Regions from separate parts of the Arthrobacter sp. U41 genome, predicted to be linked through region 1. Evidence: riboswitches for the same ligand, from Rfam matches in the RefSeq annotation. Region 1 holds a riboswitch; the other holds the start of a gene.
What was found. A riboswitch is a leader RNA that binds a small molecule or an ion and turns the genes downstream of it on or off. The one in region 1 is predicted to bind thiamine pyrophosphate.
Positions count from the first base shown of each region.

Region 2: another riboswitch for thiamine pyrophosphate. It lies ahead of thiC (phosphomethylpyrimidine synthase ThiC); the one in region 1 lies ahead of ASPU41_RS04420 (ECF transporter S component).

Region 1 covers NZ_CP015732.1:933,752-937,568, reverse strand. The annotation lists gene ASPU41_RS04445 (Na+/H+ antiporter subunit E) at 1-103, shown strand, start outside; gene ASPU41_RS04440 (monovalent cation/H+ antiporter complex subunit F) at 100-378, shown strand; gene mnhG (monovalent cation/H(+) antiporter subunit G) at 368-784, shown strand; gene ASPU41_RS04430 (DUF4235 domain-containing protein) at 788-1,051, opposite strand; gene ASPU41_RS04425 (heme-degrading domain-containing protein) at 1,181-1,726, opposite strand; TPP riboswitch at 1,908-2,051, shown strand; gene ASPU41_RS04420 (ECF transporter S component) at 2,118-2,750, shown strand; gene ASPU41_RS04415 (ABC transporter ATP-binding protein) at 2,750-3,817, shown strand, end outside.
Region 2 covers NZ_CP015732.1:3,997,504-4,001,320, forward strand. The annotation lists gene ASPU41_RS18260 (amidohydrolase family protein) at 1-505, opposite strand, end outside; gene ASPU41_RS18265 (GNAT family N-acetyltransferase) at 509-1,009, opposite strand; TPP riboswitch at 1,096-1,203, shown strand; gene thiC (phosphomethylpyrimidine synthase ThiC) at 1,199-3,025, shown strand; gene ASPU41_RS18275 (alpha/beta fold hydrolase) at 3,022-3,771, opposite strand.

The sequences.
Region 1 (3,817 bases):
CGCGCAGCTGCGCCGAAGCGTCCGCAATACGGAGGCGGGGCTGATCCGGATCATGGGCACCCAGGCCGAACTGTCGGCTCGCAACCAGGAGGTGGGCTCATGATGCAGCTTGTCCTGACCGTGACCACGGTGGTGCTGACCCTGGCCGCCGGAGGAGCGATCATCCGGATCGCGCGGGGCCCGTCACTGCTGGACCGGGTGCTCGCCGCCGATGTGCTGCTGGCGATCGTGGGGGCGGCCCTGTGCATCGACATGGCCGTGAACCGTCACCTGAACAACCTCATGCTGCTGGTGGCGGTGTCCCTGATCGGGTTCGTCGGCTCCGTCACGGTGGCCCGCTTCGTTGCCGACCGGCGGGAGCAGCCCCGTGAATCCTGAAACCTTCTCCGGCGACACCGTGATCGACGCCGTCTCCGCGGTCCTTATGGTGCTCGGCGCGCTGATGTCCCTCGCCGCGGCGGTGGGGCTGCTCCGATTCCCGGACCTCATGACCCGGATGCATGCGGCCACCAAGCCGCAGGTGCTGGGGCTGTTCCTGCTGCTCTTCGCGCTGGGACTTCAAATGCGCACCTGGTGGGTCTGGCCGGTGCTGGTGGTCGCCTGGATCTTCCAGCTGCTCACCGTGCCGGTGTCGGCCCACATGGTGGGCCGGGCCGGGTACCGCACCAAGCACCTGCACCCGGAGCTGCTCAGCACGGACGAGCTGGAGGCCGTGGTGCAGCAGGCGGCGGGCACACGCGGTTTCACCGAGGACGACGGCGACGCGGTCACCGACGGGCGGTGAGTGCTAGACGAGGTCCTGGGACTTGGCGAAACGGGTGATCGCGCGCTGGGTCCCGCGGTTCGCGAGGACCTGGATGATGGCGCTGACGGATGCCGAGATCAGCGCGAACGTCAGGGCAGAGCGCAGCGTGGTGGGCACATCGTCGTCGTGGCCCTTGGGCGGCTTGTTGCCCGTGGATTTCTCCCAGACGGTGTCAACGAGCTTGGTGCCGACAAAGCCGGCGAGCAGGCTGATGCCGGTGCCGAGCAGTTTGATGAAGATGTTCATTCTTCGGACTCCTAGCGGGAGGAAACAGGGCTTCCCCTAGCCTAGCGGTCCTTGCCCGGCGGTCCAGCCAGGGCAAAGGAGCTGATGCCGCGGGGTCCCGCATGGCTGGGGTGCGGCAGCGGCGGCAGGCTAGCCTGAGGTCCCGGCGCGGCCGAGGATCTCGGACAGGGCTTCGACCACCAGCTCATGGTCGGCCTTCTGCGGCAACCCCGACACCGTGACGGTGGCGACCATCCCGGTCCCGCGCACGTAGACGGGGAAGGCGCCGCCGTGGGCGGCAAACTCTGCCTGGTCGAACCATGCGTTGTCCTCGATCCTCGTCCCGGCGGCCCGGGCCCGGAGACCGACCAGCAGCGACGGGACCTCGTAGCGGACGGCCGTGCGCTGCTTGGCCCTGACCCAGCGTTCGTTGTCCGGCGTGGCGCCCTCCAGCGCCGCGTGGAAGAGCACCTGCTCACCCTTGGTGATGTCGATGGCGATCGGATGGGAGCGTTGCCTGCCGAGTTCAACCAGGAGGAGGCCCAGGTCCAGGGCATCGTCCTTGCCGAAAGACCGGAACTGCAGCTCGTCGATTTCGGCCAGGATGCGTCCGATGAGCGCCCCCAGGGATCCGTGCGGCTGCTCGTCCTCGGAGTCCGGGTCATAGTCGGGGGAAGTCGCTGGTGCGTTGGTCAAGTGTTTCAGCTTCCGTTAGGTAGCCGCCGGCGGTGGCGGCATCCGGGGGTTCCCATGCCTTGCCGACTCTACCAAGCAGAGGCTTCCGGGTCACCGGCACCGGAGGCCGCGGATTGTGACGGTAACCTAAGAAAGCAGCGCCCGGTGGGTGTAAACTGGGCCACGCCCACAAGGGCGATATTAAATACGACAGGGGAGCGCCGCCGTCGGGCATCACCGGGGAAATCCGGGGAAACCACAGGTGGGCGCTGAGAGTGCGGACAGCCGCAGACCCTCGAACCTGATCCGGTTAGTACCGGCGCAAGGGAGTCGAGTTCTCAGAGTGCCCGGAGCGGCGGCGGAAGCCGCGGACCCCGGCGCACTCTCCCCTCCTGTTCCTCAGGAGGACGACATGACTGATACATCTGCCCAGCAGACGCTCACCCGACGCGGCTACAACTGGCGTGTGGTGGACATTGTGGTGGCCGCGTTGATCGCGGTCGCCGGCGGCGTGATCTTCTGGGCCTGGTCCCAGGGCGCCAACCTCATTTCCGCCCCCGTCAACGCGTTCTACCCGCCGCTGACCGGGCTCTACGCCGGCGGCTGGATGATCCCGGCGGTGCTGGGAATGCTCATCATCCGCAAGCCGGGAGCCGCGCTGTTCTGCGAAACCGTGGCCGCCACCGGCGAGCTGATCATGGGCTCGCAATACGGCACCACGGTGCTCATTTCCGGCCTGCTGCAGGGCCTTGGCGCCGAGCTGGTGTTCGCCGCATTCGTGTACAAGAAGTTCAACCTGCCGGTGTCGGTGCTGGCCGGTGCCGGTGCGGGCCTGTTCTGCGGGCTGAACGATGCGTTTATGCCTTGGGGCTGGAACATCGCGTATGCCGGCGGCGACAAGCTCGCCTACATCATCTTCACGGCCGTTTCCGGCGCGGTGATCGCCGGCAGCCTGTCCTGGCTCGCTACCCGGGGCCTGGCCAGGACGGGCGTACTGAGTTCCTTTGCCTCCCGCAGGGCGGCCACGGAGCCCGTTTTCTCCTGATGTCCGCCTACAGCACGTCCGCCTGCAGCGGGGGCCGCCCGGCCACGGTCACCGCGCGGGGCTGGGGCTGGCGGCACGCCGGCCGGCTCCGGCCCGCCATCAGCGGCCTGGACCTGGACATCGGGCCCGGGGAGCGGGTGCTGCTGCTGGGACCTTCCGGTGCCGGCAAGTCCACGCTGCTCCATGCCCTGGCCGGGGTGCTGGGCGACAGCTCCGCCGGTGACGCTGACCGTGCCGGTGCACCGGTGGACGCCGAGGACGCCGACGAGACCGGCCGCCTGCTGGTCGACGGGGCCCCGCCCCGGGCCCGGCGCGGCCGGGCCGGGCTGGTCCAGCAGGATCCGGAGACCCAGGTGGTGCTCTCGCGCCTGGGCGACGATGTCGCCTTCGGCGCCGAAAACCTGTCCGTGCCCCCGGCGGAGATCTGGCCGCGGGTAGCGGAGGCGCTGGACGACGTCGGGCTGGGCCGGCTGCCGCTGGACCACCCAACGTCGGCGCTTTCCGGCGGGCAGAAGCAGCGCCTGGCGCTCGCCGGCATCCTGGCGATGCGCCCGGGGTTGATCCTGCTCGATGAACCCACCGCCAATCTGGACCCCGCGGGTGTCCTGGAAGTCCGCGACGCCGTCGGCCGCTGCCTGGACAAGACCGGGGCCACCCTGGTGGTGGTGGAGCACAGGGTTTCCGTCTGGAAGGACCTGGTGGACCGGATCGTGGTGCTGCAGCCCGGATCGGCGACGGACTCCGCCGTGCTGATCGACGGGCCGCCGGACCGGGTCCTGGCCGAGGCACGGGACATGCTCACCGCAGCCGGCGTCTGGGTCCCCGGCTACGTGCCGCCGACCCGGGCCCGCGCCGCGGGGGCCGGGGGCGGGCCCGGCGCCACCCCCGGTGCCGGGCCCGCGGGCCAGCTGCTGCTCGCCGCGGAGGATCTGGCCGTGTCGCGCGAACGTCCGCGGCGGGCCGGTCTCCGCGGCGGCTTCCGGCCGATCCCGCCGGAGCCCGTGCAGTCCGGCATCATCGCCCAGGTCCGCGCCGGCGAAGCCCTTACCATCACGGGCCCCAACGGC
Region 2 (3,817 bases), 1.3 Mb from region 1:
CCGCCGCGGGGAAGCTGGCGGCGAGGTCGCCGGCGTCGCGGTCGATCCAGTCCCCCACGAGTTTGACCCAGCCGTCGCCGGCCCGCGCCTGCTTGCGCACGGCCTCCACCAGGTCCTCGGGCTCCACCTCGACGGCGAAGCCCCGGAGGTACCGCCGGGTCCTCGCGATATGCCGGCCCGAGCGGATGAGGCGCGGCAGGTCCGCCCGTTGCTGGATCCAGCGGGTGTCGTGGACGGCGCCGGCGTCGCGGACGAGGAGGGTTCCGGCGTCGCGGTCGGTCATGGCCTGTTCTTCCGCCAGCTGCTCCGGGACGTCCCCGCCGGGTCCAAGACCGATGTGGCAGTGCGCGTCGACCAGTCCGGGGATGACCCAGCCGTCCAGGATCAGGTCCGGGGCGGCGGCGGGCCTGCGGAAGGTCAGGAGGCCATCGACGGACCAGAGTCCGCGGTGTTCCTGCTCGGGTCCGGTGAGGACGGGGCCGCTGAATTCGATGATGCCGGTCATGGCTTAAAGCCTAAGCCGCATGACGACCCGCCGGCCAAGATCATCCAGCCCCGGCAGTGCTTCGTAGGCCCGCAGGGCGGCCAGCGCCTTCCCCGGCTCGGCGAGCTCCGCGAAGCCGCAGCTCGCGTAAAACCGTGCATTGAACGGGACGTCCCTGAAAGTGCAAAGGGTCATGAATTCATAGCCGCGTATCCGGGCTCCGTCGATGGCCGCCTCCACCAAAGACCTTCCGACCCCGCGCCCAGCAGAGTCGGGATGCACGGAGACTTGTTCCAGATGGGCCTGGCCGCCAACCTCATCAACACGGGCAAACCCCACAGTCGGATTCCCGGCGACCAGTATGAAGAGCGTCTCACCCGACGTCGGGGGCCCTGGGGCCGGGAGCGCGCGGTACCCGACCTCCGCCTTGAGCAAGCGGTCCGCCGCGGCCTCAAGAGCCGGGAGGGCCGCGAGGTCTTCAGGCGTCGCTGTCCTGATGCGGGGTACGGCCTTGGGCTGAGTCACGATGCCACGCTAACACCGCGTCAACACGGCGTCGTGAGGGCCCCGTCACACGCGCCAGGCTTTCCGACGGCACGTGGTAGCTTCGTCTACGACCACACGGGTGCCCTTGCAGGGGCTGAGATCGGGCTGACGCAGCCTGCGACCGTTGAACCTGTCCGGGTAATGCCGGCGAAGGAAGTGAGTATTTCCGTGAACACGCAATTGACGCAGCACAGCCCTGTCCAAAACCGGGACGACGACGAGCAGGCAGTCCCGGTCCAGCCCGCGGCCCCCACGCAATCGCTGAGGTCCCACTCCCTGGCGTTCGCCACGGACGCCGAACACGGCATCCGCGTCCCGGTGACCGAAATCGCGCTGGCCGACTCCCCGGCCGGCGCCGCCAACGCCCCGTTCCGCGTGTACCGCACCGCCGGTCCCGGAAGTGAACCGGTCCGCGGGCTGGAGCCTTTCCGGGGTCCCTGGATTGCCGCCAGGGAGGACACCGAACCTTACGAGGGCAGGGCCCGGGAACTGCTGGATGACGGCAGGTCGGCAGTGCGGCGCGGCGCAGCGTCGGCCGAGTGGATGGGCGCCCGCCCGGTGCCGCGCCGCGCCGTCGACGGCAGGACGGTCACGCAGATGCGGTACGCGCGGGACTGGGTGATCACCCAGGAGATGCGGTTCGTCGCGCTGCGCGAGAACTGCGACGTCGAGCTGGTCCGCAGCGAGTTGGCCGCGGGCCGCGCCATCATCCCCAGCAACGTCAACCATCCTGAATCCGAACCGATGATCATCGGCAAGGCGTTCCTGGTGAAAATCAACGCCAACATCGGCAACTCCGCAGTAACCAGCTCCATCGCTGAGGAAGTAGACAAACTTCAATGGGCCACCCAATGGGGTGCGGACACGGTGATGGACCTCTCCACCGGGGACGACATCCACACCACGCGCGAATGGATCATCCGCAACTCCCCTGTGCCCATCGGCACGGTCCCCATCTACCAGGCGCTGGAGAAGGTCAATGGTGAGGCGAACGCCCTTACCTGGGAGATCTTCCGGGACACCGTGATCGAGCAGTGCGAGCAGGGAGTGGACTATATGACCATCCACGCCGGGGTGCTGCTGCGCTACGTGCCGCTGACGGCCAACCGGGTCACCGGCATCGTGTCCCGCGGCGGAGCGATCATGGCCGGCTGGTGCCTGGCCCACCACCAGGAAAATTTCCTCTATACCCACTTCGATGAGCTGTGCGGGATCTTCGCCCGCTACGACGTCGCGTTCTCGCTGGGTGACGGGCTGCGGCCCGGCGCGACGGCGGATGCCAACGACGCGGCGCAGTTCTCCGAGCTGGACACCCTGGCCGAGCTCACGCAGCGGGCCTGGACTTTCGACGTACAGGTCATGGTGGAAGGGCCCGGGCACGTGCCGTTCCACCTGGTCCGGGAAAACGTCGAGCGCCAGCAGGAACTCTGCAAGGGAGCCCCGTTCTATACGCTGGGGCCGCTGGTCACCGATATTGCACCCGGCTATGACCACATCACCTCGGCGATCGGCGCCACCGAGATTGCCCGCTATGGAACAGCGATGCTCTGCTACGTCACGCCCAAGGAGCACCTGGGACTGCCCAACAAGGACGACGTAAAGACCGGGGTGATCACCTACAAGATCGCAGCCCACGCCGCGGATCTCGCCAAGGGCCACGCCGGTGCGCATGAACGCGACGACGCCCTGTCCAAGGCACGGTTCGAGTTCCGCTGGCGGGACCAGTTCGCGCTGTCCCTGGACCCGGTGACGGCCGAGGCGTTCCACGATGAGACGCTCCCCGCGGAGCCGGCCAAAACGGCACATTTCTGCTCGATGTGCGGACCCAAGTTCTGCTCCATGCGGATCAGCCAGGACATCCGGGACGAATACGGCTCAGCGGATCCGCAGGCCGCGCTGGCGGCCGGAATGCGGGAAAAGAGCAACGAGTTCATCGCCTCGGGCGGCAAGGTCTACCTGCCGGCGCCTGCCGTCGGCGGACCCGAAGCCGGCTAGGACGCCTCGGCGTGCTGGTGCCGCCCGACGTCGGCGATGAAGGCCCGGATGGCCCGGTTGCCCTCCGGCGAATCCTGGGGCCGGTGGCCGCCGGGCGCAACGCGGTGCAGGGCGCCGGTCTCACGCAGGTAGCCCGCGATTTCTTCATAGAGCGGCTCCCAGCCGCCGGTCAGGACCAGGGTGGGGACGCCGGGGACGATCTGCAGCGGGGCTTCCCAGGGCGGCGCCTGCAGCCGCAGGCGGCGTGCCTCCAGCTGGTCCTCCGGGCTCGGGGCACCAAGGGTCGCCTGTGCGGGGGTGTGGGCCGCGGACACCCGGCGGACGAATTCGCGGTGGAAATCCTCGTCGCTCAGGTGGTGGCGGACCTCGAAGAGCGGCTGCATCAGGGCGCGGTGCGCCGCCGTCGCCGGCTGGTCCGCGGTGAGCGAGAGGCAGGCCGGTTCCACGAGAGTCAGGGAGTGCACCAGCTCCGGCCGTTCGACGGCGGCCATCATGGCGGAGATGGCCCCTTGCGAATGGGCCACGACGTGGCCGCCGGCCTCGCCGCGGCCGTCGTCGGCCAGGGCGTGGAGGACGATGGCGGCGTCGGCGGCGAAGTCTGTTTCCAGCGGCTCGGCGGCCGGCTCATACCCGTGGCGGCGCAGGAACAGCGCGTCGTAATTCAGCGCCATCCCGTGCTGCTTCGGCCACGCGGCAGCGCCGAAGCTGCCCGCCCCGTGGACGAATACTATGCGCTGCTTGTACATGGTCTAACCCTATGACACCGGCCCGACAACGGGCCGCCGACATCTC